Regions from separate parts of the Paenibacillus sp. LRG-1 genome, predicted to be linked through region 1. Evidence: riboswitches for the same ligand, from Rfam matches in the RefSeq annotation. Region 1 holds a riboswitch; the other holds the start of a gene.
What was found. A riboswitch is a leader RNA that binds a small molecule or an ion and turns the genes downstream of it on or off. The one in region 1 is predicted to bind FMN.

Region 1 (12,151 bases):
GCTTCATATCTTCCAAGCACTGTTCAACCAGCTCTTGCTGCTGCTCTACAATGTCGGCGATCTGCTTGGTGGACAACCCTTCCTCTCCTGCGAGAAACAGCAGTCCCTCAATAATTGATTTCAGCTTCAGATAATCCATTAACCCGTAAATCCCCTCTCCACTCCATTACAATATCATCGAAAAGCTTCTCCTGATAACAGAAAATTTGCTTCATTTTCATCAGTTCAAGGATAGCCAAAAAGGTCACAACCACCTCATGCCGATACATATCCTCATGCATCAGCTTGGAGAACAGTAGCCGTCCTCCGTTCCCCAGCATCTCTAACGCCCCGATAACTTGCCGGATACGGTCCTTAACTGAAATTTCGTCTCGATGAACACGGGTTACCGTCGTACGTCGTTCTGCTTTGCGCAAAGCACGCTGAAAGGCCGCGACCAAATCGCTTGCATGCAGCCCATGCACCGGATTTGCGGGTTCAGTGGGCAGGAATGCGCTTAGATCTTCTGGCTCCTTGCCATAAATTAGACTCCGCTCCCACTCACGTTCACTTAGATGGCGAGCAATCCCTTTATATTTACGATACTCCACCAGCTTGCGGACCAGTTCCTCACGTGGATCATAATCCTCTTCCTCATAAAAATCCAAATCGTCATATTCCATCACAGGTGGCTTGGGAAGCAACAATTTACTCTTAATAGATAAGAGCGTCGCCGCCATCACTAGAAACTCGCTCGTAATGTCCAGTTCCAGCTCCTGCATACTGTGCAAAAAAGCCATATACTGATCAGTAATATCGCTAATCGGGATATCCTGAATGTCGATCTCGGCTTTATCAATCAGATGCAACAGTAGATCCAGCGGACCCTCGAATGTTTCCAGCTTGTAGTTTACGACTGTCAATGTGCTTCCCCCTGCCTTACTCCAATCATCATTCAACAATACCTTTCCCTATAGCACTTATGCTCTACGTTATCAATCCCTCTTTCTGTAGTATATACGTCATCGCCTTGCTTAACAATCCAATCCCTTTTCACCTTGCAGTTTATACCGTTCTATTCAGCTATTCCTATAATTAAAATTGCTTGCCGAGATTGGCCATTTCAATCGCAGCCAATGCAGAATCCCAACCTTTATTACCAGCCTTCGTACCTGCTCGTTCAATAGCCTGTTCAATGTTTTCTGTCGTCACTACCCCAAAAATAACAGGCACTCCCGTTTTCAGGCTGCTTGCTGCCACACCCTTGGCCACTTCATTGCAGACGATATCATAATGTGAAGTAGAACCACGGATGACCGTACCCAGCGTAATTACGGCATCATATTTGCCGCTTGCAGCCATTTTTTGTGCAATCAGTGAAATTTCAAATGCACCCGGAACCCAGGCTACATCAATTTCATCTTCCTGCGCACCATGTCGTTGAAGGGCGTCAATTGCGCCGCTTAACAGCTTGCTCGTAATAAACTCATTAAATCTGCCCACCACAATACCATATTTTAAACCGTTCGATACGAGATTACCTTCTAGAAAACGTGCCATGTTTAATCAACCTCTCATAGTTTAATTATTTAGGGACTTCGGATAATACTTCAGATTTACTTGGAACCGAGATGTATTTTTACAATGACAAACGACGACGGTAGTCCACCAAATGCTGAATACTGATCAGTTTCAATTGATGTCGCTTGGCGACCACTGCCAGATCAGGCAGGCGGGCCATTGAGCCATCTTCCTTTATAATTTCGCAAATGACCCCAGCAGGCTTGAAGCCACTGAGTCGGGCCAGATCAACAGCCGCTTCAGTGTGACCAGCACGCTGCAAGACACCACCATCGCGAGCAATCAGCGGGAACATGTGACCAGGCTTGCGGAAATCACTTCCTGTGACTGCTTCGTCTGCCAAGGCGCGTACAGTCAAGGAGCGCTCGGCCGCTGAAATACCCGTTGTTGTCTCCATATGATCTACCGATACCGTAAAGGCAGTACCGTGGAAATCTGTATTTTGCTCTACCATAGGATGCAATTCCAAAGCCTCAGCTCTTTGTCGTGTGATTGGCACACAGACCAACCCGCGACCTTCTGTAATCATGAAATTAATGACCTCAGGCGACGCTTTTTCAGCCAAAGCGATAAAATCGCCTTCATTTTCGCGCTGTTCATCATCCACTACAATAACGACTTTACCGTTTTTTAAATCCTCCAACGCTTCTTCGATGGAATCCAAACGAATCTCTTCGTCATGTTCCAACTCGCCATGCTCTATGACGTTCGCCATTGCACTTGTTTGGCTACCTCTATCCATAACACTTTCCTCCTTATGTCTTGTGCCACGAATGCTCCTAAACAGGCTTACCATTCAATATCAGGCAAAGCCGTGTTTCGCCAAATAGTCCAAACTGAGAGGAGCTTCTTCTACTCTCTCCGCCTCCGCTGCACCTCTGTAATTTAAAAGCTGTTCTACATATTTGCCCAAAATATCACATTCGATATTGACGGTATCCCCCTCACGTTTGGCTTGTAAGGCCGTTTCGGATAAAGTGTGGGGAATAATAGATACGGCAAAGGTATCTCCCGTACGCTGTGCGACTGTGAGGCTGATACCATCAATTGTGATTGACCCTTTGAGTAGAATATATTTAAATAATGTTTGATTTTTAGGCTCAACTTCGAACACAACTGCATTCTGGTCTGATGTCACCCCTCGAATCGTTCCCGTCCCGTCCACATGTCCTTGCACGATGTGTCCTCCGAACCTTCCACTCGCCGTCATCGCTCGCTCCAGATTGACTCGGCTGCCGGATCTCAACTCTTTCAGATTAGTGCTGCGAAAGGTTTCCGGCATCACATCAACCTTAAAGTCTTTCGAACCAATCCGTATCGCGGTCAGGCAAACGCCATTCACCGAGACACTGTCTCCTATCTTCAAATCGCCCAACACCACGGAACCCGAAATCCCCAGCACCATCGCTTCACCGCTTTTGGAAATAGTTTGAATGCGACCCACTTCCTCAACTAATCCGGTAAACATGCCTTCACTCCTTTCCACTACATTTCAGTTTATCCCTAATTCATCAGCTATAAGCGCAAAAAACCCCCAGTTCGGATTCAATCCGTCATGGGGGTGATGAGAGTCACATTTGTAGTATACAAGCGCAGTTCATATGCATCTTAAGACGACATGAAATCATAGGTTTGCCAATAGAAAGCATGACTGAGGATACAACCAAATACGCTCAGAACACCCATCAAAAAGAAAGCTTAAGCAAGCTATCGCCCGATGCTGTCCTACAACGAAATAAGCCGTACGCACAATTGGGTATGCTAAAAATCGGCACATGTCACGTCATGCACATGCGCTTCGTATCCTTCTCCCATCCAGACTATACTGTCGGTCCCGGATTTGCACCAGGTCCACCTTCTGCCGATCATTCAGCATCCGGGTCACGGACTAAGCCATGCTGTTTCTCACAAAAACGATCCACAAACATGTCATCACCGCCGGTGGGGAATTTCGCCCCGCCCCGAAGGATCTTGCTCTTATTTAATTGAATTAACATTAAACTTGTTACGTATATTAGCACCGACTTCTAAAAAAAGCAAGTTATCTAATAGAAGCGCCTGCTTTGGTTTTGACATATTGGCTGGAGAGTTCTTCAAACCAGGTTTTATCATTCATATGAAGCGCCAAGTCAATCAGATCGGCCAGCTCCTCGACTCCCAACTCTGTTGCATGATCAAAGGTAATTACGGCTGAAGCAACAGGTCCCCGCCCTTCCTCAGAACATGCCTCATAATCCAGTCGCACATCAACATGTCCGTCAATAAACTCGCATTTCAGAAAATAAATAATTTCACACATTAAAATGGGGCGTACTTGTGTTTCTAACACGCAATCCATCACCTTGGCAGAATAATGCTGGTTCGTCAGTGTGAATTTGTGTTCTGTCGCTGCCAGCGAGGCCCGTCCAAAATCGTCCGTAAACTTTAGTTCTACTGGCTTGATGTTCATAACCTTAGGGATCTGCTTCTTTATAATTTCGATTATTTCAACTGTATTCAGCTTAATCATTACCTGCACCTCATTGCATCTTAAAATTCAGAAGAAAACTTTTTAACGTGCCTCTTATAGGCCTCCACTCCTATATCGGAAATCATTACCTGTTTTTTTATGCTTGAACCCATAAACGACAAAAAAGATTCTTTGCGCAATAAGCGCAAAGAATCTTGATCGAACCACTACAGTAACAGCGGCTAACAATGCTAATCGATGATTATGCAAAAAACAGAATTATAGCTCTGAAATTTCATGTTTCTTTTTCAGGGTAGTCCAGCGACGCTCAATCTCCTGCTCAAAGGTAGCCAGCGTAGCCTCTTCCTTGAGAAGATGCTTCGTTTTACCCATTAATTTCAACCATTCTGCAGCTGGAATCCGTTTTCCCTTGTCTTCCGGATTATACGTAATCGTCGTACTGCCTTGCTCTATTTCGTACAAAGGAAAGAAACAGGACTCGACTGCGGCGCCCACAATGCTGGTGCCCAGTCTGTCTTCGGATTTCCAATTCAGCGGGCAGGCGCACAGGATCTTACCATAGGCCGTACCCACGTTGTTCGCATACCATTGAGCTTTGGCTGCTTTACGCAGCATATCCTGCGGATGACTTTCAGCTGCTGTAAAAGCATACGGAATGTTACAAGCAGCCATGATTTGCACGGTATCCTTGTGATGCCCTTGCTTTCCTTTTTGCATTTTCCCTACACCCGACGTACTGGTCATGTGACCGAGCGGAGTGGAGTACGATTGCTGTGAACCTGTATTCATGTACCCTTCGTTATCATATTCCAACATGATCAGCTTATGATTACGCAGAGCCGCACCAATCGCAGAACCCATACCAATATCCATCCCACCGTCACCACTGATCATGATAAAGGTCGGATCGTCCGACATCTCAATTTCATTGCGGCGCTTCATTTCCATATAAGCTTCCAGCGCTCCCGAAAGTGTAGCAGCCCCGTTTTGAAAAAGATTGTGGATCATCGGTTGTTTGTGTGATGTATATGGATACCCTGTCGTCGTCACATATACGCAGCCTGTCTGGAACAGCACGACAATATCCCCTTCAATACCTTTGAAAAACAGTTCCAGCGCAGACAATGCCCCACATCCTGGGCAAGCCCCGTGACCTGGTGTAAGACGGCGTGGTTTGGTCGTCAACGATCGCAGGGGTGGTACCTTGACTTTGAGCTTCCCGGTCGCCTCGTCCGGCGTAACCTGAATCAGACCCGTACGGTATGCATTGCCACGTGGCGGTTGCATAACTTGCGGCATCACCTTGTCCGGTGAACCCGGATTAATTCCGTAATAATCAAAGGACTTCTCGGCTCGTCCGGCCTCTGCCGCCTCAATCGCAAGCTGGAAGAACGCCTCTGCATCTTCCGCATAAAAATCCTTGCCGCCCAAGCCAAATATACGACTCAACACGAGTGTCCGGTTCAGCGGGTCCTCCTGCAAGGCCGCTTTAATTTCATGCGTTAAATTACCACCGTCTGCCCCATACGAATCTGCACGTTCACCTACCAGCAGCGCCTTGACATCGCGTAATGCTTCCCGCAGTTGTGCGGCTGGGAACGGTCGGATGATATTCGGACGTATCACACCAGCTTTAATCCCGCGCGCGCGGAGTTGATCCGCCACATCCTTGGCCGATTCAGCCGCCGAATTCAACAGGAATACCGCGACCTCAGCATCCTCCATATGATACAGATCCAAAATCGGGTATTCCCGACCGGATAAAGCGGCATATTCTGCTGCTACCTGCTCATATACTCCTTCTGACAGCTTCAGTGCTTCGGATAGCTGAACATGATTATTCGTCAGGTCATCACCGTTCATATGCGCACCCACGGTAACAGGATGATCAAAATCCGTAATATTCGGATAATTCAAGTTCGGGTTAGGACCTACAAAACCGCGCACGGTCTCAGCATCGGCAAAATATTGCACTTTACGTTTTTGATGGGACGTATAAAAACCGTCATATGCGACCATTACAGGCAGCCGAACATCGCTATGCTCTGCGATTTTTAGTGCCATGATGTTCATATCATACACAGCCTGTGGTGTACTTGCCGTCAAAATGACCCAGCCTGTATTCAAACCATAGTACAGGTCCGAATGATCCCCGCGAATATCCAGGGGACCACTAACAGCTCGTGTCACCAGATTCATAACCATTGGAAAACGGGTACCTGACTGAACAGGTAACTGCTCCAGCATGTACAGGAAACCTTGCGAACTAGTGGCGTTCACAACCCTCGCTCCCGCTGCGGCAGCTCCATAACAAATCCCTGCCGATCCGTGTTCTCCGTCTGCTGCAACCAGCTTAATATTATGCTGACCTCTCGTTCTCATCTGATCCAGATACTGCGCTACCTCGGTAGATGGAGTAATCGGGAAATATCCCATCATATGATAATTAATCTGCGCAGCCGCCGTAGCTGCCATTTCATTACCGGATTCGAACGTTGTCACTTGCGCGGCGCCTGTCTGTTTGAGTTCTTCCTCCAGTTTTGCCATTACGCACGCCCTCCTTCATATGCCGGAAATTGGTGGGCAACTCGATTCTGTTCCGCCCATCCCCATTGTTCGCGACGCGAGCTTAATGCCCCCGACGGGCAAATATCTACACATTTCAGACATCCTTTGCAATACTGGTAATCAATTCCTTGCAAAAATGCCATCATTCTTCCGCGTTTGTCTGCTTGCTCTTCCCATACAAAACAGTAATCCGGGCAAATCGAATCACACTTGGCACAATGGGTACATTTATCAGCTTCATATTCAGGCACATATCCCTGACGTGAACCACTAACATCTCTCGTCATGCTGTTTCCCTGAGTTGCAATAACGCCCCCCAGTAGTTGGGTTTCGTATCCCAGCAATGGCTGCGGACGTTCAAAAACCCGATCCTCTGCGTCATCAGTAACCGGATATACGTGCAGTTCCATTTCATCATAACCACGGTTAAACGTACGCAGATTAGGTTCCACTAACAGTGGATTTTTCTTTTCAAAGGTACTGCGTATAACCGATCTCATCGCTTCCGGGTCCAGGAAATCACAGACACGGAACAAGGCACCGAGCATGGACGTATTTAGTTTGGTTCGCTCTTCCAGTGCGATGCCCATCGCATCCACCACCGCTAATGTACCGGATACCAGTCCCAAATCAGCCCGTATTTCTTCTGCTGGACGTGTGGAATTAACCACTACAATCCCATCCGCTGGCAGTCCGCTGATTACATTTACCGTTTTGTATAACGTTTCATGGAAAATGCCTACCACATGCGGTTGCTCAATCGGACTGTGATCCCGAATATCGACCTCTGGCTCACAGAAGCGGACGAAGCTTTTAACCGGAGTTCCCTTTTTTTCCGAACCGTAGGACGAAAAATTTGAAGCATTCAGCCCCAGACCAAGCACCCCGGTTTCGGCCAACATTTTGCCAGCCAGATTAGCGCCGAGTCCACCAATGGATTCCAGCCGGATTTCAAAAAATCCGAGTCGATTTGTGCGCGTTAAAATAGACAATGTGATAAGCCCCCTTCTTTTCCAATCCTTACTGAGTTTGAATACTCATATAAAATAAATGGAAAATGCATTCTTATGAAAAGGCTATCACAACACTTACTTTTCGAATGTGATCTTACGCACTGTAATGCCTACGTGATTGCGAAAATCAATAAACCGTCAAACAAAAGACAACAAAAGCCGCCCTGTCCAAAGACAGAACGGCTTAGGTGCAACGCTATTTAAAAAAGATCATGTAATTAACGGTAAAATTACACGTCAAATACTTTAACCTCTTTCATTTTGTCGCCTTGTTTTACAGCATCAATGAATTCCATACCTTTGGTTACTTTACCAAATACAGTATGTACTCCATCTAAATGTGGTTGTGGAGCGTAGCAGATAAAGAATTGGCTGCCACCTGTGTTGCGACCTGCATGAGCCATGGACAGAACGCCTTTGGCATGCTTTGTTGTATTCGTAGCTGTTTCACAGTCAATCGTGTAACCAGGACCGCCTGTACCGTTACCGATTGGACAACCACCTTGAGCCACAAAGCCCGGAATGACACGGTGGAAGCTCAAACCGTTGTAATAACCGCTGTTTGCCAGCTTTTCAAAGTTAGCAACGGTGTTTGGAGCTTCTTCTGGGAAAAAGTCAATTTCGACGATACCGCCGTTTTCAAGATCTATTCTACCTTTTTTCATTGTTTGTATCTCCTTTTCAACCTGTTTTGAGAACTAAATAACATCAAGTTCCAGTTTACTATGAATTGCCGCGCTTAGCAAAGTCTTGTCCAAAAAAAAAGGGCCATTGTCCTCGGTGTATTATTACCGACTCAATGGCCTGCTTGATCTTACAATGCTAAAATCAGGACGAAACCGTAATCTTGGCGTTAGGCTGAACCGCCGGACTGGCTTGATCACGAATCAAGCGCTGTGGCACAACATCGTTGCGTACGATATCCTCGTAGGTTTCCCGACGCACCACCAACTCGGCCTCACCGTTGTTGACAAATACAACTGCTGGTCGACGTATTCGGTTATAATTACTCGCCATGGAGTAATTGTAGGCTCCGGTTGAGGCAACAGCGAGCAAGTCGCCGCTATTTATACGAGGCAGCTCTACATCCCAAATAAGCATATCGCCGCTTTCGCAGCATTTGCCCGCAATGGACACCGTCTCTTCGTCCGTATCCTGCGCTCGATTAGCCAGCATCGCTTCATACTTGGCCTGATACAGTGCAGGACGTGGATTATCTGTCATCCCGCCATCTACCGAGACATATTTACGTACCTGCGGAATATCCTTGATGCTTCCTACCGTATATAAGGTCGTGCCTGAATCGCCTACAATACTGCGTCCCGGCTCAATCCAAATTTCTGGAAGTTCATCGTAAAGTCCTGAAAAATAGGTTTTCACCGCTTCGCCGATAGCCTGCACATAGGTGGATACTTTCAGCGGTGTGTCCTCCTCTGTGTAGCGAATGCCAAATCCCCCACCCAGATTAATCACTTTGAAAGAAAACTGAAGCTGTTCTTTAATTTCTCTGGAAAAAGCTGCAACCCGTTCAGCAGCCATTTGAAAGCCATTCACTTCGAAAATTTGCGAACCGATATGAGAATGTACCCCTAACAGGTTAAGATGGTCCAGCTCGATAGCCTGTTCCACTGCTTGGCGTGCTGTACCATTCCCAATGTCAAAGCCAAATTTCGAATCTTCTTGACCTGTGGCCATATATTCATGCGTATGCGCCTCAACCCCTGGTGTAACACGCAGTAAGATATTCACCTGCTGTTCTTTCTCGGAGGCAAGGGCCTGCAACAAATGCAACTCCATTTCGCTATCAACGACGAAGCAGCCAATTTGCGCATCTAACGCCATTTCAATTTCTTCCGGTGTTTTGTTATTGCCGTGAAAATGGATTCGCTCTGCCGGGAACCCTGCTTGTAGCGCAGTAAACAATTCTCCACTGGAAACTACGTCAAGCGACATCCCTTCTTCAGCAGCTAAAGCACACATCGCCATAACACAAAAGGCTTTGCTTGCATAAGCAACTTGAAACTTCAATCCGGTTTCACGAAAAGCTTCTATGAATTCCCGGCAGCGCCGGCGGACTAACTGTTCGTCAACAATATATAGCGGCGTGCCAAAACGCTCTTTCAAAAGCGTTGTATCACAACCGCCGATCTCCAAATGTCCATTGCTGTTAATTTTACTGCTTCCATGCAAATACATGTTCTGGCGCCTCTCTTTCTGGAACAAGCTAGTCATATTCCATCGAATGTTTACACCAGTATAGCAAAAAAAACATCAAGAACAATGGATTTTTATGCAGATCATTTATATTAATGCTCCTGTCCATTGCCTGAGTTCGAATCTGTGTCGGCATCCGTATGGGGCATACGCGTATTGTCCCTCGTTTTGTTAGATGACGGGCGGTTAGGCGCATCTAGTACAGGCATACGGAACAAGATGGAAGCTAACGCTTTGGCATTAAAAGGAATGAACGGCCACAAATACGAAGAATTATATGACCGATGCAGCGTCAGCATCAAAATGATCAGTGTCGTACCCACGACAAAGCCCGGTACGTGAAAAATTGCAACAGCAACCAGCAGGAATAGTCGAATCAGTCTATTCGCTAACCCCAGCTCATAGCTCGGTGTTGCGAACATTCCTATGGCAGCGACAGCCATATACAGCACGACCTCATTCACGAAAAGTCCCGTCTTAACCGCTATATCACCGACCAGAATCGCTGCGATCAAGCCCATAGCGGAAGCCAGTGGTGTCGGAGTATGCACAGCCGCCATTCGCATTAGATCGACCCCTAGTTCTACAATGATAAACTGGGCAATCAGCGGAAGATGTGCTTCCTTTTGAGGACCAATAAAATCAAGAAACGCCGGTTTTAATTCTGGATTGATGACCATTAGCAGCCACATCGGAAGCAGAAACATCGAGGCGAATATACCTATAAAACGTACCCACCGCAAATAACTTCCCATAAAAGCGGTTTGCCGATTCTCTTCTGCATGCTGACACAAGTCAAAAAAAGTGGTAGGCAAAATCATCACGCTGGGTGAGGTATCGACGAAAATAACGAGCCTTCCTTCCATGATATGCGATGCCACGACATCTGGTCGCTCCGAATATCGTACTAATGGATATGGATTCCAACCTTTATTGATAATCGTCTCCTCTAATTGCTTGTCGGCCAGCGGAATACCATCCAAATTAACATTTTTAATTTTGTCTCGTACAGTATCCACCATCACCTTATCCACAATATCGTCAATGTAACCCAAACATACGTCTGTTCGGGTTCGACGTCCGACCTGCATAGCCTCAAATTTAAGCCCTGGGTCGCGCAAACGCCGGCGCACCAGACCTACATTTGTAAGCATTGTTTCAGTAAACCCGTCGCGAGCACCGCGCACAACCCGCTCCAAAGAAGGTTCCTCCGGATTACGCACCGGGTAATTACGAGTATCCAGAATAAGGGAAAAACGCTCGCCTTCCATGAAAAAGGCACTCAGTCCCGTCAGCACCTTGTTAATGACCACAGACATCTTATCCGTCTTCTCCACCTGAATATGTGGAATAAAATTTTCAAAATACGCTTGTAGTCCATCCGAAGAGAGATCATCCGGCGTCAGATAGGTGAGCCGCTTTAGCACTTCAAGCATGATCTGATCCTTCGCAAAGGAATTTAGGAACAGATATCCGGTATGACGCCCACCCAGTGTCATTTCCCTGAATACGACATCAAAGGTCTCCCCCAAACCTAATACTGTTTCAAGTGTATTCTTATTATCCTTCATCCTCGGCGATATATCATCTTCGGCCTGCCAGTAGCGAACGGACTCCTCTACGTTATCAGACCGCTCACTCTCTTTTTTGTGTTTAAAACGTGCTGATTCCTGCGCCTGCTTTTTCTGCCATGGACTCAACTCTTCTCCGCCGGTATGGTTTTCCTTTCCAATTCCCCCGTCTTCTTGATGCTGCTCCTGATGCTCTTGATCCGCTCTGTGATCCATATTCCTTGCCCCCTTCGCTTTCGTTGTTAACGGTTGTATACAAACCAGTCAAATAAGGAACCCGTCACCTTGCCAAGCACCATTGCCATCAACAGACCGAGCATATACACGGTCATGTGGAGTCGCTTGGCGAGTATAGGCAGGAGATTCAATACCTCCGTTAGAGCCGCGGCGAGCAAGCCAATAAACACTCCGCAAAATAACCCAGGTATCCATGTAAATATGCCCGGTAGTGGCAAGCAAATGTTCCAAAAATCGACCACAGTTCCCAGTACTGAGCCTACAATCATTGCCTTTTCGTATGCACGTGATTTTTTATACGTACGGGTAAGTTGTGCTAATCGCGGCATGATATCCAGCACAATAAAAAAAGCAATTACACCGCTACCCACCGCAAGGCCCCCAGCAATACCTAAAATAATCTGAAGTGCAGCCTGTACAAATATCATGGTTTCTTATCCTTTGTCTGCAGAAGGGCCATCTTTTCATATTCCTCTGCCACAACATACTGATCCACATTTTCCTGATACAGATACATT
Region 2 (12,151 bases), 2.1 Mb from region 1:
ACAAAAGCACAATTATACGGATTTATTTGGAAAGACGATTATATGGGCGACGAGAACGTGATTAACGTCCATATTCGCCGCCTACGTGAGAAAATCGAAGAAGATCCCTCTCATCCTGTCCACATTAAAACGCTATGGGGCATTGGCTACAAATGGGAGAATGGCTGATATGAACATCGAAAACATTTCTGAATGGATTGTCGGTCTCATCATGTCAGTCGTTATAGTATGGTTTTGGCGGGAGCGTATGGCCTATAAGCGCAAAATAAAGGATATCCGAACCCTACTAGAGCGGATTGTGACGGTGAACCATGCGGAAAAGCTGCTATATGTCACAGGTGACGTTGAACTGCAACGACTCATGACGGAAATTAACCGACTACTGGACTTGAATCTCAGAGTGTCTGCAGATTACAACCGTAGCCAAATCGCTATGCGCAAAATGATTTCGAACATTTCCCACGATCTCAAGACCCCGCTTACGGTTGTGCTTGGATATGCCGAGATGCTGGATGGCGATCCGACTATTTTGCCAGAAGAACGTATAAAGCTGCTATCCAAAATTCATCAAAAGACAAGCGAGGCGATTGAGCTGATCGGCAGCTTTTTTAGCTTGGCGAAGCTGGAGGCTAATGATACGGATATTCCGTTGACTCGACTAGAAGTGGGAGAACTGTGCAGACGCAGTATTTTGGAGTTTTATGACCTGCTGACCGCACAGGGGTTTACTGTGCATATTGAGATCCCAGAGCACCCCATTCATGCCTTGGGGAACGAAGGAGCGATTGGGCGGGTACTGAACAATCTGATCTCGAATGCCATTCGCTACGGGGCAGACGGACGGACGCTGGGTCTGGCTCTATCGGAACAGCAGGATACGGTGTGTATCGAGATATGGGATCGTGGGAAAGGCATACAGGAATCTGAGCAGGACAAGGTTTTTGAACGCATGTACACACTGGAGGACTCCCGCAATAAGGCGGTACAAGGCAGCGGACTGGGCCTTACGATTGCCAAACGCCTGGTTGAAGCGATGAACGGAGAAATTCAATTAACTAGTAGACCATATGAGCGGACGGTCTTCTCTTTTACATTGAAGAAAATCAACTATTAGTCGAACTAAACATGCTCAACTTAATAAATTTGTAAGAATCACGAAAGAAAAATGAACATTTCGCCCTTTATCCTTGAATTATCAGCAGTATACGAAGGGAGAACACCCATGACTTACGTAATACGTACACATCAGTTGACCAAGGCCCTGAAGGGCAACGAACTTGTAGCGGGAGTCAGTATGAATGTGCGCAAGGGAGAAACCTATGGCTTTCTCGGTCCTAACGGGGCAGGCAAGACGACGATAATGAAAATGATTACGAATCTGCTCAAGCCGACATCGGGTGAAATTGAATTATTCGGTGAAAAATTAACGCCGAAGTCGTATCATCTGCTCGGACGGATGGGTTCAATTATTGAATACCCGATTTTTTATGACAGGCTGACGGCACAGCAAAATCTCGAACTTCATTGTGAATATATGGGCTACTATAATAAGCAGGCTGTTCGGGATGCCCTGGAATTAGTGAATTTGCGAAATGTAGATGACAAGCCGGTAAAGGATTTTTCGCTAGGAATGAAACAACGTCTCGGGATTGCGCGCGCTATTGCGACTAAGCCAGAGTTACTCATTTTGGATGAACCCATTAATGGTCTGGACCCAGTGGGAATCAAGGAAATCCGCCAACTATTCCACATGCTATGCAAGGAATATGGGATGACCCTGCTCGTGTCCAGTCATATTTTAGCGGAAATAGAGCAGATTGCGGATACGGTAGGCGTGATTAATCACGGACGACTGATTGAGGAAGTATCGATGGAGCAGGTGCGGGAAACCAATACGGAATACATCGAATTTACGACCAACGATTGTAAGAAGGCGGCCTACGTCCTCTCCCATCATTTGAGCCTGAATAATATAAAGGTGATAAATGAACAGAGTATACGTATTTACGATACAAATGTACCGCAGAAACAAATTACGAAGACGCTCATCTTAAATGATATAGAGGTGGATTCCATTCATCAGAAAAGCAGCACGCTGGAAGACTACTTTTTTCGCCTGTTAAACGGAGGTGATCTCCATGCTTAAATTGATGCAGTTGGAGCTGAAAAAATTCCATCTGACGGGTTATATCCGTTCAGCCCTGATCGCCAATGCATGCATTCTTGGGCTGCTCTGTGTTATTGCGCTGGAAAGTCAAAGTGAAGGAATACCTGAATTCACACAGTACACTCAACTATTGGATCTAATAGACAATTTTGTAAGAGCTACATTTATTGTGTTTGCTTCCGTTCTCCTATGCCGCTTTATCGTCGGGGAATTTAAGTCCAAATCGATTACGATCTTGTTCATGTATCCGATTCATCGTCAAAAGCTGATGATCGCCAAACTCTTGGTCGTATTACTGTTCACGTTCTTGTCCATTATTATTTCGGAAATAATCATTACGGCTGCTATTCATCTGCTCAACCAGTTTGTTTTGATTGTACCGGATAACCTTACTCTTTCCATACTGGGGCAACAATCAGCACGGACGTTAATCAATGCCGTTGCTGCCAGCTTTATGGGACTGGTTCCGCTGTATATGGGGATGCGAAGATACTCTGTACCCACCACCATTGTGACCTCAATCCTGATTGTAGCATTGCTTTTCTCCAATAATAACGGCGCTACACTTAGCTCCATAGCCCCCGTGCAAATCGGCTTCTCTATACTGGGAATGCTTGTGGCTTATGCGGCGATTCGACGTATTGAGTATAAGGATATTACCTCGTAATATGTAATTTCGTAGAGCGCTTTCAAAAAACAGATGAAAATCATTGTTCGATATACACACATTTTTCACTGGACTTCATTCTAAAACAGGTATATCCTATAGGAGAAATTAAAAACGGAATAAGGATCTTCGGGGTAGGGTGAGATTCCCAACCGGCGGTATGGCTCATGGAGCTAAGCCCGCGACTCTGTATCTGGCAACAGGATACGGACTGATTTGGTGAGATGCCAAAGCCGACGGTAAAGTCCGGATGGAAGAAGATCGAAATATCAACATGCCGCGAAGTGGATGAATACTGCGTTATTGGTTTTGCAGTAACTTCATTTAACTTGCATAAAGCGGCAAGTTTATTTGATCAACCCCCGTCTTGCATGGCCTTTCGCCATGGACGGGGGTTTTTGTGCCACCGGTCCTGTATTCGCAAGGAGCTAATTGAGTATGAGTCAATCTTCTACTGTACTAACATCCAAAGGTTTTGATCGTAGCTCCCACATGAAAAATGGTTTTTGGCTGGTCGCAATTGGAGCAGCCTTGTGGGGCGCAGACCCGCTGTTTCGTATTATTTTGTTAAAGTCATTTACTTCAACACAAATTGTACTAATGGAGCATGTGCTGCTTTTCCTCGCTCTGACACCGATGTTGTGGAAGCATCGTGAGGAGCTCAAAGCGGTACGGCTTCGTCAAGTTTTCGCTATTTTGTTCGTCTCGTGGGGTGGCTCGGCTCTGGCCAGCGTAATTTTCACCATGGCACTCAGCAATGGTGATTTGAATGCTGTACTCTTACTCCAGAAGCTTCAACCCTTGGTCGCTATTATTCTAGCTCGTATTATTTTGAAGGAAATGTTGCCGCGTCATTTTGGATTATTAATTGTCGTCGCTCTGTTCGGGACGTATCTTCTGACCTTCGGTTGGTCGCTCCCCTTCGGACATGTTCGTGATTTTGTCCAGGTCGGTAGTCTACTTGCACTCGGTGCAGCAGTTCTGTGGGGCGGTTCGACAGTCATGGGAAGTTACTTGCTTCGTTCAATGAAATATGAAACGGTAACCTCCCTCCGCTTCATGGTCGCGCTCCCTCTGCTGATTGTCCTCACCTCCGTAGAGCATGCGCCATGGAATATGCCTGCCGGTACATGGGCGGGCGCAGCTGTGATTATCAATCTGCTATTGCAGGCATTGCTTCCGGGTCTTCTTAGCTTATTGTTGTATTACAAAGGCTTAAGTACGACCAAAGCGTCTTATGCTACGATGGCAGAATTAAGCTTCCCCATGGTTGGTGTCGTGATTAACTGGATCGCATTTCAGCAAATTGTCACTGTAGCGCAATTGACTGGTTTTATGCTCATCTGGATTACGCTCTTTATGATTTCACGTCAGCAAAAAAATTAACAGTTCAATGTCCCTTTCATGACTCACCCAAGCCAAATCGTGAAGATGCTTTTGCATCTCTGATTTGGCTTTTTATGTATTCGTATTCATATAAATCATAGTTCTTTAGACCTATTTTCCGAAAAAAGTGTCTAAAACATGCAATTATTCCTCGTTTCTCAAAGATTACATCTATAAAATTCGTCGGTTTCTGTCGAATAAAACAATGTAGTGATCATCAGACACAGAGGAGCAATAACTATGACTAAAACAAAACAAACAGTTCCGTGGTGGAACAGGTTTCTCAAGCAGTTTTATTTAATGAGGACAAGATTAATAATATCTTTTTTGGCTGTGTTATTGATTCCGAGCGTACTTATCGGGTACTTTTCCTATCAGGGGGCTACGACACAACTCAGTCAGCAAATGGGCGGTTCCGTATATACGAATCTGTATCTGATCCGAAGCAATGTCAATCAGTATGTAGCGCCCATTATGAAAGATCTGGACGTGCTTACCACTGAAATCAAATCTGATTCCATTGGTACCAACCAAGAGGCCCTTCAGAAAAAGTTGGATGTCATCGTCAAGGCTCATCCCGAGCTAGATGCCGCGCTTCTCGGCAATGCGAAAGGGCAATACATACGTTCGCCGAAAAAACAGGAGGACGATTATGACCCCCGGGAGAGAAAATGGTACAAAAATGCAATGCTGGAAAAGGGCAAGGTATTCGTCGGTGTTCCAGTTGCCAGCGTCACGACAGGGAATTTAGTCGTTAATATATCGGGAACGCTGGAGGACGGTGAAGGAGCTGTTTCATTGGCTTTGAATCTGGACAAAATGGGTGAAAGTCTGCAGTCTGTCAAGATTGGTGAACGCGGAGGACTCATTATTGTTGATTCTGAACATAAAGTTGTATCTGGGACTGGAACAGCCTTTAACAAGGCAGGCAAAAAACCTGCTGACGCCATAGAGGGACTTCCCGAAGTGGCGACAACCGTCGAAAATGATACTCCTTCCATGTCGCAAATTCAATTTATGAATCGAGATATGCTGGCCTTTACACTTAAGGACCCTCTCACCGGTTGGAGCATTGTCGCACTGTCGGATCTGGAGGATTACAGTGATGCAGCCCAACCGATTCTGAAGCAAAGCCTGATTGTGATTGTCATTTCCATACTTGCCGCTGCAATCATCATTGTGCTTATGGTCCGCTCGTTCTTAATTCCGCTGCGCAAGCTGCAAGCAGGAACACGCATCGTCCGTGACGGAAATCTGACCGAACGTGTTAATCTATCCAGCAAGGATGAGTTCGGCGAACTGGCACAGAATTTTGACCAGATGACGCATTCCTTGCATACGATGGTTTCCGAGGTCAATCAAACGTCCTCCCGACTTGCTTCCTCTTCTCTGATGATCAAGGAAAGCACAGAGCAAACGACGGAGTCCGTACAACACGTAGCGGAAACGGTTATGGAATCCGCGGAAAATGCAGCCACCAGCGCCGAGGCGTCCGAGCAAACCGCTAATGCCGTTGAAGAAATGGCGAAGGGTGTCAGCACCATTGCCGAATCGGCAAGCTCCATCGTGGATTCAGCAGGACAAACCGAGCATGATGTGGCTCAAGGCAGTCAAATGATCAGCCATGTGCGGACACAAATGGACCGTATTCTGGAAGCTGTAAGCCAAACAGCTAGCCTGATGGATGAGCTATCCCAGCTCTCAGACGATGCGAAGCAGATGAATACAGCTATTGCCGCTATTGCCAAGCAAACCAATTTGTTGTCTCTGAACGCGTCTATTGAAGCTTCCAGAGCAGGCGAAGCCGGGCGTGGATTTGCCGTAGTCGCTATAGAGGTACGCAAGCTGTCTGAGCAATCCAAGGAAAGCGCGGATTCCATCAGTCAGATCATTACTCAGATGCTCGATTTGATTCAACGCTCCACCGCTACCATGAACGGTAATGTTCGTAACCAGGTAGGTGAAGGATTACGTATTAGCCAAGATGCAGAAGGTGCATTTACGAATATTGAACGCTCTACATCTCATATCGTGGAACAAATTCAAAGTGTATCCGCTGCAGCTGAACAAATCTCAGCCAGTACAGAGGAAGTTTCCGCTACTGTCACCCATTTGGCAAGTCTGTCTCGCAATTCAGCGGACAGTTCACAGACAACATCTGCTGCCGCTCAGGAGCAAATGGCGGCCATGGAGGAAATCGCATCTTCGTCTCAGGAGTTGTCCAACATGGCGCAGGATTTGCAACAGCTGGTTAAGCGATTTAAGATTTAACTTACACATTGCATCGTTGCAATTTCATGCAAGTAAGAATGAACAGCAATACATCTTATGACTAACAAAAGCCTTCGTCCGTATACAAATTACGGGCGAAGGCTTTTTACATTAGAGTTCTTAGGATGCTCTCTCTCTTGTCTACTTATAGGGTCATCTGACCGATTAACTGACGGCGTCTATCTCCTTCGGGGTCGTGCTCTACCTTAATATCCTGATGGAAAATAGCTGTAGTCCGCTCTTCCCTGTCGTACATTGGCCAAGCCGCCTCCGACAGCACAGGCTTCCCATCACGTGCAAAAGCAACCCATGCCTGCTGCATAGCTTGAGCCAGCTTCTGCATCGACGGTTGAATCTCTAATCCAAGCTTACCTAGCAGCTCCAGATTATCGAAAACAAACGCAATTTCGGCACCGTGAACCGCTTGTCCAAAGGTAGGATGCCCCGGCAATGTCCAATCAAAACGATACATCCATACAGGCGTATGCGCCGACTGCGCAACAGCAAGAGCCAACGCAGGACGCCAAAAAAATAGATCAGTCAACATTTGCGCCTGTCCCTCAATCGTAACCGGAAATGGTTCTATCAGGTCGCCGATGTCTGACATGCCCGTCATCATCTCCAATGCCTGACTCGCTGTTGACTTGTTCATTAGATGGGATTCTTTTCGGATGAAATAGGCCCCCTCATGCAAGTTCGTTCCAATCAAAACGGATACCTGCTTTGCTGAACCTTGCGCGATTGCAGACAGCGGTACATCTGGCAAGGTCACACCGTCCACGACAGGTTGATAGATCATCGCCATCCCTGGTCCGATGACTTCATGCGTCTTCGCCATAGCTAGCATCAGCGCATCTGTCGGCAGCGTAAACAACCGTTCTGGATGCTGAGTGTCCACACCCAGCTGCTGCAGATACACAGCCGTCACTTGTTCAGCCTGTGAAGTTGACAATACCTGCGACGCACCACTCTGCAAAATCGCACGCTGGAACAGTCCCTCAGCTGCTGGCATCGCCAATAAAGCGGCAATACTCATCGCCCCTGCCGATTCACCGAACACCGTTACTTCGTCCGAGTTACCGCCAAAGGCAGAGATGTGATCCCTAACCCATTCCAGCGCAGCGATCTGATCCAGCAGTCCCGCATTAGAGGTCAGGCCATCTCCCTTTGGAGTCAGATGCAAAAATCCTAACGGCCCTAATCGATAATTGATCGTAACAACCACAACATCGCCACTCTTCGCCATGCGTTCCCCGTCATATAAAGGTATAATCCCGGACCCCGTGACAAAGGCACCGCCATGAATCCACACCATCACCGGGCGTCCCTTCTCAGGTGCCTTCGAAGCAGGTGTCCAAACGTTCAGGTATAAGCAATCCTCTGACTGCTTAGGCGGTTCCACCAGATTTCCAGTCATGCTTTCAGCGGATGGCATAGGTTGCGGACAGATTGGCCCAAAACTCGTCGCAGCCCGTACACCCTCCCAAGACTCCAAAGGCTGGGGCGCGTGAAAACGTAGTTTTCCAACAGGAGGCTGTGCATATGGGATACCTTTCCATACATGATATCCATTCCCCGTTTCCCCACGTAATTGACCTAAACGAGTATGTACTGTAATACTCTCCATCATGAAGCCTCCTTTATTTCGTATCTTCAACACAACGGTATAATATCAATCTTTACATATCTCTATTATACCCTTTGCACACGGCCAAACCAAAAAATACCGGAAGCACTTTTGCGCTCCGGCATTTTTATAAACAAGATAGGGAAATAACGATTAATCCCGAACTTCTTCTTTGGGAATCAGCTTGTAAATTTCTTCGCTTTCCATAGAGTCAATTAGTCGGTCTAGCCACTTATAATAAGCGACGGCCTGCTTCATTTTCAATCGGTCTTGCTGAAGAATCGCCTTAAATTCCTCGTACTCTTCACCCTGATTCATCAATCTGTCCAGCTCATCTATGGCTTTGCGCAGCACCAGTAAATTTGTTTCTACCGCTTTTCTCCATTTAATAGCGAAGAAGTCAGTGAAGGTTTGATGCCAGTCATATTCGACTTCATACAAGTCTTTGCGTGAGCCCTTGCTCCATACCTTATTTACCATTTTCAGATCCAATAATGTTCGAACTCCTGTACTCATGCTCGTTTTGCTCATTTCCATTTCACGGCCCATCTCGTCCAGCGTCATCGGTTTATCCGCAAAAAAAAGCAAACCGTATAAATGCCCCGCAGACAAAGTGATCCCATACAGGTCCATGTTTTTACCTATAGCTTCTATAACACGTTTGCGAATTTTTTGCAGCGAAGCCTGCTGCTCATCACCTAACTGGTACAAGCTCATGCTTGCAACCTCCTAATTTTAGAGCATTTTGCACAACTTAGTATGAACGATTTACCCGTAAAAGATTAGCTTTGACGCAATGTATGAAATCTTTCAATATAAATGAAATGTTTCAAAAACAAAGCTTCTGTCTATATTACAACAGCATGGATCGTTCAAAATCATAATTCGCAAAATTGCTAATGATAGTAAACTTTTAAAATTATGGATATACATAAATCTTTTTCTTATGGTTATATTTCATTGTCTATTTTAAAAAAAGCACTATCGGTTGTAAAGTTCCGAATGTTTGAGCATTCTATAGAACGAAGGAGCATATCAAAGGAAACTTTGTACAGTTTTTTCTGTACGTACTTTATGAACAGTTTTTTTGTTTGAAATGTAAGCAATGCTTCTGTTACAATTAATTTTGTCATTAACCGTTCAGGATGTTCAGAATTATGATTTTTATACTCAATCCTTAATGCAACATGGGGTTAATACCAAGCAAAGTATAGAAAGAAGAGGTGTATGTATGACGATTTTGGAAGTCAAAAATGTCAGCAAACTCTTTGGTCCTCACGCAGAGCAAGGTGTTCCGCTCCTGGAGCAAGGCTGGGGCAAGGAAAAGTTGGCCAAAGAAAAACAGATTACTGTTGGTGTCAATAAGGCCAACATGGAAATTAAGCAAGGTGAAATTTTCGTAATTATGGGTCTATCGGGCAGTGGCAAGTCCACTTTGGTGCGAATGCTAAATCGCTTGATTGAGCCTACCTCCGGTGAAATTCTGGTCCACGGCAAAGATCTCCGTAAGATGAACAAAGAACAACTTCGTGAAGTTCGTCGTAAAACCATCAGCATGGTTTTTCAAAAATTCGCCCTGTTCCCACATCGGACTGTACTAGAAAATGTAGAATATGGTCTTGAAATTCAAAAGGTAGAAAAAGCACAGCGTCAGGAAAAAGCGCAACAAGCGCTGGAACTAGTTGGTCTTAAAAACTGGGGCGATAAAATGCCCGATGAATTGAGTGGCGGTATGCAGCAGCGTGTCGGTCTGGCACGGGCGCTGGCTAATGACCCTGAAGTGCTCCTGATGGATGAAGCGTTCAGTGCATTGGACCCTCTCATTCGCCGTGACATGCAGGATGAGCTGTTGGAGCTTCAAGATAAAATGAAGAAAACAATTGTGTTTATCACCCATGATCTGGATGAAGCGTTGCGGATTGGTGACCGGATTGCATTGATGCGAGACGGTGCGGTCGTACAAATCGGTACACCGGAAGAAATTATGATCCAACCGGCTAACTCTTATGTAGCCCGCTTCGTCGAGGATGTGGATCTGTCCAAGGTATTGACGGCTGCTCATGTCATGCTTCGTCCAGAAACCATTACCATGGATCGTGGTCCGCGTGTGGCTCTGGAATTGATGCGGGAGCGTGGGATTTCCAATTTGTTCGTCATTGACCGCACCAAAAAGCTACTGGGTGTTATTAACGCCGAGGATGCTGTGCATGCACTGCGCAACAATTTGAAGATTGAAGATATTTTGATCACTGACGGACCGCAGGTTCCTGCCGAGACTGTCATTAATGATTTGTTTGAAATTACAAGCTCGTCCAAAGTGCCGCTGGCTGTAGTCGATGATAAGCAGAAGCTACTGGGCGTTATCGTCCGTGGAGCATTGCTCGGCGCACTTGGTGGAGATGTTACCACTATGAAGGAGGTGAATGCCCATGATACCGAAACTGCCAATCGCTGAGTGGATTCAATCCATTGTCGACTGGATGGGTATTCATCTGGCTGGATTGTTTAATGTTATTTCTTCCATTATAGAAGCTGTAGTAGGCTTTTTCTCAGGCCTGTTCATGCTTCCGCACCCTCTGGTGTTCATCGTGATTATCGGGATTATCGCCTTTATGATCGGGCGGGTTCAGCTTACGCTGTTTACTGTCATCGGCTTCCTGCTAATTGATAATCTCGGCTATTGGAGTGAAACAATGAATACGCTGGGACTGGTCATCACGTCTGCGCTCGTATCCATTGTTATCGGGATTCCCATCGGGATCTGGTGTGCATACAGTAAATCCGCATCACGCATTATCACGCCTTTACTTGATTTTATGCAGACGATGCCTGCGTTCGTGTACTTGCTCCCAGCGGTTACCTTTTTCAGCCTAGGTGTTGTACCAGGTGTTATCGCTTCTGTTATCTTTGCTATCCCCCCAACCATTCGTATGACCAACTTGGGGATTATGCAAGTATCGGGTGAGCTGATCGAAGCATCAGACGCTTTCGGTTCAACATCTGCGCAAAAGCTGTTCAAAGTTCAGCTTCCACTGGCTTTGCCTACCTTAATGGCTGGTATTAACCAGACGATCATGCTGTCACTGTCCATGGTTGTTATTGCTTCCATGATCGGTGCAGAAGGCATCGGTGCTGTTGTGTACCGTGCTGTGACACAGCTGCAAATCGGTAAAGGTTTTGAAGCCGGCCTAGCTGTTGTCGTTCTGGCTATTGTGCTTGACCGTTTTACGCAAAACCTGTTTAAACCTACGCAAAAAGGCAAAAGCCGCGTATCCAGCAAGCAAAAAGTATGGATTACTTCTGCAGTTACAGCTGTCATTTTGATCGCTGGTGCATCTCAATATTTTGTTGGTACGGATCATTCCGCATCTGGCAAAGGTAACGCTGCTGCCAACCCGGTTGGCGAAGAAGTCGGTTACAAAATTATCGGTATTGATGCCGGGGCAGGCATTATGAAATCGACTGCCAAAGCAATTCAAGACTACAATTTGTCTGATTGGAAGCTCGTTGAAGGTTCCGGTGCAGCCATGACGGCCACACTGGACAAAGCCATTAAAGCGAAAAAACCGATCATTATTACAGGTTGGACTCCACACTGGATGTTCAACAAGTATGATCTCAAATATTTGGAAGACCCTAAGAAGTCTTATGGTGAAGCCGAGGGTATTCATACGATTGCCCGTAAAGGATTGCAACAGGATGCTCCTATCGCTTATGAGTTTCTGAAACGTTTCAAATGGACACCAGAAGATATGGGTGAAATGATGGTCGCCATTCAAGCCGGAACCAGTCCTGAGCAAGCTGCCAAGGATTGGGCGGAGAAACATGCCGACAAGGTTCAGGAATGGACTCAAGGACTGCAACCTGTCAATGGTGACACCTTCAAGCTAAGTTATGTGGCTTGGGATTCTGAAATTGCCAGCACGAATTTGCTGAAATATATTTTGGAAAACAAACTAGGTTATAAAGTAACCGCACTGCAAGTGGAAGCAGGTCCTATGTGGACGGGTGTCGCTAGTGGTGATGTAGATGC

Region 2: linked by a shared signal. The riboswitch ahead of ACUUJN_RS06550 (DMT family transporter) and the one ahead of ribE (riboflavin synthase) in region 1 are both predicted to bind FMN.

The regions. Positions count from the first base shown of each region.
Region 1 covers NZ_CM170126.1:3,621,611-3,633,761, forward strand. Annotated here, with positions in the region: gene scpB (SMC-Scp complex subunit ScpB) at 1-139, opposite strand, end outside; gene ACUUJN_RS16090 (segregation and condensation protein A) at 108-902, opposite strand; gene ribH (6,7-dimethyl-8-ribityllumazine synthase) at 1,075-1,539, opposite strand; gene ribB (3,4-dihydroxy-2-butanone-4-phosphate synthase) at 1,619-2,302, opposite strand; gene ribE (riboflavin synthase) at 2,363-3,028, opposite strand; FMN riboswitch at 3,360-3,533, opposite strand; gene ACUUJN_RS16110 (IDEAL domain-containing protein) at 3,602-4,069, opposite strand; gene ACUUJN_RS16115 (thiamine pyrophosphate-dependent enzyme) at 4,289-6,577, opposite strand; gene ACUUJN_RS16120 (2-oxoacid:acceptor oxidoreductase family protein) at 6,577-7,590, opposite strand; gene ACUUJN_RS16125 (peptidylprolyl isomerase) at 7,842-8,276, opposite strand; gene lysA (diaminopimelate decarboxylase) at 8,440-9,807, opposite strand; gene ACUUJN_RS16135 (spore germination protein) at 9,918-11,612, opposite strand; gene ACUUJN_RS16140 (stage V sporulation protein AB) at 11,639-12,061, opposite strand; gene ACUUJN_RS16145 (stage V sporulation protein AA) at 12,058-12,151, opposite strand, start outside.
Region 2 covers NZ_CM170126.1:1,498,588-1,510,738, reverse strand. Annotated here, with positions in the region: gene ACUUJN_RS06570 (response regulator transcription factor) at 1-168, shown strand, start outside; gene ACUUJN_RS06565 (sensor histidine kinase) at 170-1,114, shown strand; gene ACUUJN_RS06560 (ABC transporter ATP-binding protein) at 1,223-2,146, shown strand; gene ACUUJN_RS06555 (ABC transporter permease) at 2,139-2,834, shown strand; FMN riboswitch at 2,956-3,100, shown strand; gene ACUUJN_RS06550 (DMT family transporter) at 3,273-4,220, shown strand; gene ACUUJN_RS06545 (methyl-accepting chemotaxis protein) at 4,461-6,491, shown strand; gene ACUUJN_RS06540 (carboxylesterase/lipase family protein) at 6,637-8,118, opposite strand; gene ACUUJN_RS06535 (GbsR/MarR family transcriptional regulator) at 8,272-8,835, opposite strand; gene ACUUJN_RS06530 (quaternary amine ABC transporter ATP-binding protein) at 9,350-10,573, shown strand; gene ACUUJN_RS06525 (glycine betaine ABC transporter substrate-binding protein) at 10,548-12,151, shown strand, end outside.